DNA from 2 places in the Desulfitobacterium sp. LBE genome. Region 2 is predicted to be linked to the other one. Evidence: predicted binding sites of a transcription regulator. Region 2 holds the regulator's gene; the other holds the start of a gene.
The links. Region 2 encodes LexA, which represses DNA repair genes until DNA is damaged. Its sites were predicted from a motif close to CNAACANNTGTTNG; they were not measured.

Region 1 (3,151 bases), 410 kb from region 2:
AACCATTTCCTGAGGGTAGCCTTTTTGCATAAGCTTTTGCCCGACTTTCTGTCTTAGCATAAGTTCCCGGGGGATTTTCTCATAACTCTTTTTATGCCGGTAAGTATTCTCCCAGCGCCGGGATTCCTCAACCCAAAGCTTTTGCGCATGTTTTCGGCAAAGCTCCGCTTCCTGGCCCGGTAAATAGGTTTCCCGCAAAGCCTGCTCTATGATACCCTCTTCGATCCCCCGGCCCTTCAAATCATAGTTAATCCTCTTCTGGGAGTAATTCGTTTGCTTGCTGAGACAATAAGCACGGGCATATTCCTGATCGCTGAGATAGCCCCATTCTAAAAGCCGCTCTATGGCAGCTTCGATCTCATGACTTGGAAAGCCCTTCCTCGCCAGCCGTTGGCTGAGTTCGCAGCGTGTCAGCATTCTTCTCGATAAATAGGTTAAGGCGACATCCAACGCACCCTTCATCTTAGATGTCTTCCGGCTCCTCTTGGACATCATCTGCAACCGGAGCGCTTACGTTAGCAATGCTGGCCCGGATCCCTTGTTCGATTTCGGCGGCAATCTCAGGATTCTTCTTCAGAAACTCCTTGACATTCTCTCTTCCCTGACCTAAGCGCTCACCTTTATAAGAGTACCAAGCCCCGGACTTATTAATGATATCCAACTCCGCACCCACATCCACCATGCTGCCTTCACGGGAAATACCTTCTCCGTACATAATGTCAAATTCGGCTTGTTTAAAGGGCGGAGCCACCTTATTCTTAACAACCTTGACTTTGGTACGGTTGCCAATCATATCCTGACCTTGCTTCAGGGTATCCGCACGGCGTACTTCCAAACGGACGGAGGCATAGAACTTCAAAGCCCGTCCGCCGGTTGTGGTCTCTGGATTACCAAACATAATTCCTACTTTTTCCCGAATTTGGTTGATAAAGATAACGCAGGTATTGCTCTTACTGATGGCACCGGTCAATTTTCTCAAGGCTTGAGACATTAAGCGGGCATGTAAACCCACATGGGAATCTCCCATTTCTCCTTCAATCTCTGCCCGGGGAACAAGAGCTGCCACAGAGTCAATGATAATGACGTCGATAGCTCCGCTGCGCACTAAGGCTTCGCAAATCTCCAGGGCCTGCTCCCCTGTATCCGGCTGGGATACCAGAAGATTATCGATATTGACCCCTAAAGCCTTGGCATAAACCGGGTCGAGAGCATGCTCCGCATCGATAAAAGCAGCAACGCCGCCCAGCTTCTGGGCTTCTGCCGCAATATGCAAAGCAACGGTGGTCTTACCGGAAGACTCAGGTCCATAGATTTCTATAACACGCCCCCGGGGCACTCCACCCACCCCAAGAGCTATATCAATGGCCAGACAGCCCGTCGGAATCACTTCCACCGCCATTTTGGCAGAAGCCTCCCCTAATCTCATAATCGACCCTTTTCCAAATTGCTTTTCAATCTGACTTAAAGCCATATCCAGGGCTTTTAATTTATCGTTACCGGCCATCTCGTTTCCTCCTCAGCGAATACTTTTAAATTTTTCATCACAAAAAACAAACATTTGTTCGATTTCCATTATACTTTTGCACGTGAAGCCTGTCAATCCTTTATTTTAGAAGAAAATAACAAAGGGGGTTGGTCAAAATAGATTCCGGAAGAATGATACTCATCAGCTCATATTCCATCCGAATTAGGAATTGCCCAACTCTGGATCACTCCTTGGAGTTCATCGTAGCCTAACCCAATACTATAGCTGTATGCTTGGCTTGGCAGAGTTCCTCTTGGAAATGTAACATCCAAATTGTCGGGGAACAAAATAATGTACTCCGGCTTCAGTGCCGCCTGCATTTCCTTCTGCAAAGCGGAATCCCCAATATTAAATGCGTCTAAAAGCCGCAGGCGAGCTTCCTCCTCCGGCAAAGAGAACAATTCCCAGTTATTCAACACCTCTCCTGTTTCCCGGTTGAACACCGCACCTAAACGAACTTTCTGAGCTATTTGTCCATTAACAGGAAGGATAACCGATGTGAGAAAACACATTATACTCTCGTTAGAAGCGGTGGGAACAATATCCTGACTGATGTAATGCTCATGGAATAACGTTCCCTTGTCTTGGCAGGCCAGATAATCTGCATAGGCCTTTTCCAGTTCAGATGGGACGTTGTAGAGCAAGCCCTGCTCCTCATAAAATGCAGCAACAGCTCTCTGGGCAGGTTCGCTCAAATCATCCAAACTCTTCACTCCACCTACATAAACATTAGCCGGGCCGGCTGGGTCCTGAACGAGCAATAGTGTCGTTTCATCCGAAAGTTTGTAAGCGGCATGCCCAAAGGGGACTCTTCTCCATAAGTTGACGCTCTCTCCGTCTGAGAACGTCATGACTTTCTCTTCTACCAAGGTCCATCTTTCAGGTTCCTGCCGGGGTTCGCTGGAACAGCCCATCAGCGGAAACAAGCACAACAGTATAATTATAGGAAGCCACTTTATTCTCACAAACAATCTCTCCCTTGCAGCCATCAAAGTAAAGATTACAGGCAATGGTTTCACAATCGGGCAGCTCTGCGGTCTATCTATTGCTCTGCCAAGCAGACACAGTAGTCCAAAATAACATTGCCTTGTTCATCCTTCTCGGTAAATCGCGGACAGTTATATCTTTCGAAAAAATAAACCCTGTTTTCATTATCGTTTTTAAAATTACCCATACCACTTTCCCGGAATCTAGCAGCGCATTGATCATGCATGCCATAGATGCCGCCCTCGTCCTCTTTGCCTTTAATCCAGCATACACCGATGGGACCATCGTCCAAATCTATGTAATCATAGCCGCTGGGGACAGATGTATCTGAGGAAAAAAACAAGCCAATCCAGTATTCGAAAGTGTTTTCAAAATTGCTGCTGTCGCAGCGCATCAAGCCCAGATAACCATTTTCAATATCCGGGGCCCCGCCCAGATTTCCAAGCTCTTCAAACCAGCCGTTTTGAAACCATTCCGCCCATTTGTGACCAAATCCACTAACTCTATCAGCATTAGTATAGCATTTGCCAATGAAACGCAATGAGGGCAGATGTTCTTTATAAACTTTGATGATCTCTGCCATTGTTCTTCAACCTTCTTTCATATCTTTATAACCTGATTAAATGAGAAATCTGCCAA
Region 2 (3,151 bases):
TTGGTTGGTAATAGGGTTGTTCTGCTTCTAACTCTGACTTTGCTGCCAGATATATAGGAACGGATAAGGATTCACCCACTCGCCATTAGGAAGTTCAATACCAAAGTGCAGATGATCCGGAGTTGTCAGAGCATCCCCCGTATGTCCCAATGTCCCCAAAAAATCCCCTTTCCTAACCTCTTGGCCTTCCCGGAGTTGAGGGTTTATAGCCTTTAGATGAGCATAGTAATAATAGTTGCCATCTTCTCCCCTAACCCCTACCCGTTCTCCGCCAAGGCGATTCCAACCCAGCTTCTCAACTTTGCCGTTGCCAACACTGATAATGGGAATGCCTTCTGCGCCAAAAATGTCCGTTCCCTCATGTCTGCGTGCTCCACCCTCCCGGTCTGCCCCAAAGGTATCCATGTACCAGACCTGACCCATCACCGGAAAAGCAAAACGGCCCGGCTCATAAAAGGGATAAGTTAAAAGAATCTGCCGCCTCTCAAGGATTTGTTGAACAACATCTTCACTGATTTGGATTTCCGTGTTTTTCCAAACAATGTCTTGAAGCCCTATGCCCTGTTGGAGCTGTTGGATGAGGTAATGCTCTTCATCTATTTCAACGGTGCTTCGTATAGCTAATAAATCCGCCCAAGCTGCAGAGGAAATCCCCTCCCCTTCTTTCTGACATTGCAGCACAAGTTCAGCAGACAAATTCGTGAGATAAGGATAGATATCAGCAGAGATCTTGGGCGGCTTATGGATGCCCTTCCAGGCAACTGCGCTGATCAGAATGACCACAAGCAGCTTCAGGAACAAAGTCCAGTGCTTTTGTCTCGGTTTAAGGCCTTTGCGCATCCTCATTCATCTCTCCCCTCTCTACAATGCATAATATGGGGGGAAAGGTCGGATTAGAAGTATAACTAAGGCTGATTCTTTAAGATTGGAGTATAAATCACTTGACCGGTTTGTATGGTAGTATCTGTGAGCTGATTGTATTCCATAATTTTAAGAACAAGCGTACGGGTATCGATTTGCAGGTCGGAGTTCTCAGCCAAGGACCAAAGAGTGTCCCCGGATTGAACGATTTGCGGCTGGAAAGCAAGGTCCTCTACCCTGCTGTTTGCCTGGCTCCAGTCCCAGAAGAACCAGCCCATACTGCCAAAGACCATGAGGAAAAGCAGCATATAAGAACACAGCTGCCTTTGCAGTTGTTTCATTCGATAATTCCGATAGCTTCTATAATGGCCTCTGTAGTTCCGGACGGAAGAAGAACAAGCACTCATATTAATCCCCCTCTATGTTCCCGTTAAACCAAATAAATGCGAACATAAGTTCCTGAAAACAGTATAAAGGAGACCAGGAAGATTCGTCAATACTTTTTCGAACATTTGTTTGCACAGAAGAATATTTAATGCTAAAATAGGTTTAGAACATATGAAAGGGGGAAATTGGGTGTATCCAGATTTATCACAGAGACAGACCGATATCTTGGAGTATATTAAACGGGTTATTCGAGAAAAGGGTTATCCCCCCTCTGTCCGCGAAATAGGCGACGCCGTTGGCTTGATGTCCAGTTCCACTGTTCACGGGCATTTGCAGACCATTGAGGAAAAGGGGTACATACGTCGCGATCCCACCAAACCTCGAGCCATTGAGATATTAGACAGTTCCAGTGATGCTAATGAGAAAAAGACTGTTTTTGTCCCCATCATTGGCAAAGTAACCGCCGGGCAGCCTATTTTAGCCCAGGAGAATATCGAAGATACGTTCCCGCTTCCTGTTGATGTGGTTAACTCAGATACAGTGTTCATGCTGAGAGTCAAAGGCGAAAGTATGATTGATGCGGGAATTATGGATGGGGATCTTATTTTAGTACGCCAGCAAAAAGTAGCCCGTAATGGCGAGATCGTCGTGGCCATGATTGATGAAGAAGCTACGGTAAAACGGTTCTACAAGGAAAAAACACTGATTCGCCTGCAACCTGAAAACCCTTATATGGAGCCTATCTACTCTCAGGATGTCACTATCTTGGGCAAAGTTATTGGGGTATTTCGTATTTTACACTGATTTATAAACTACAGGGACAGCAAAAGCAGACCTCCATTCCACACTGATGTGGGTGGATGTCTGCTTTTTTATTATGAAAGTACAATGACAGGCAGGATTTTTATGGTAGAATGGATTTATTAAATTTATATTTGTGCGGAGCGAACTTTGCAATGGCAGCAAGGGAACTGTGAGGTTAAGAAATCATGATAGACAAAAAAATCATCATACAATTTACGACGCTGACATTTTGCATAGCCTATCTTGTATCAGGCGCTTTGATTGCACTTGGGCAATTCGGATATTCGGTTCACAATTGGGTTCACTCGTTACAGCAATTTGGGATGAATATTCCTTTTGCAATCTATATTTTGTCGCCCGCTATTGCTTCATATATCGTTCTCAAGAAAAATAACAAAATAGCAGATTTTAAGGAATGGTTGAAAACTGTTTTTTACGCCAAAAATAACATCTCTCTCTATTTGTTCGTTGTTGCCGGGCTTGCACTCTATTTTTTGACACATCTTGCAGTTTCAGGCGGCACGGCAATGGTGCTGCCATTTTATATGTTCTTCCTTTCCCTGCCTGGTAATCTTATTATCGGCGGCTTGGAGGAAGCTGGCTGGATGTACGTATTGCAGCCTGAGCTTGACAAAAAATATGGCTTTGTTCTATCTTCTCTTTTGGTTGGCATCATTTGGATTTTATGGCATATCCCTCTCTTCTTCATTCCGGGGACGAATCACGGTGAGGGCCTCATTAACTTTTGGATGTTTGCAGTTCAACTCATGGCCTTTCGGTTTTTCAACGGGGCAATCTACAAAATATCCGGAAAAGGCCGTGTGTTTATGTGCGTATTATTCCACACCATGTTCAATGCGGCATCTCCCCTCTTTGGCACCATGACGATGACTTGGGCGGGAACAATTGCCGCAAATGCTGTGATTGTTCTTGTTTCAATGGTAACTGTTGTGATATACGACCAAAAGAGCAGGCGAATAGTATAAGCATTTTCTTCATTGATAAAGTATAAAAGTCTAAACAAAAAAAGCCCTGAACTCCGCTGACTAAACGGCTTTCAGGGCTGTATACCGATATACTAACGGGATATTTTCCGGGA

Region 1: recA (recombinase RecA) is a predicted target of LexA. The motif match lies at 1,552-1,565, and genes of this name have one in related genera.

What each region holds. Positions count from the first base shown of each region.
Region 1 is NZ_VLKD01000001.1:253,130-256,280, reverse strand. Features, by position in the region: gene DESLBE_RS01180 (RecX family transcriptional regulator) at 1-462, opposite strand, end outside; gene recA (recombinase RecA) at 464-1,504, opposite strand; gene DESLBE_RS01170 (hypothetical protein) at 1,672-2,490, opposite strand; gene DESLBE_RS01165 (hypothetical protein) at 2,568-3,095, opposite strand.
Region 2 is NZ_VLKD01000001.1:658,758-661,908, reverse strand. Features, by position in the region: gene DESLBE_RS03130 (M23 family metallopeptidase) at 28-846, opposite strand; gene DESLBE_RS03125 (LysM peptidoglycan-binding domain-containing protein) at 906-1,268, opposite strand; gene lexA (transcriptional repressor LexA) at 1,438-2,052, shown strand; gene DESLBE_RS03115 (CPBP family intramembrane glutamic endopeptidase) at 2,238-3,038, shown strand; gene DESLBE_RS03110 (D-alanine--D-alanine ligase) at 3,131-3,151, opposite strand, start outside.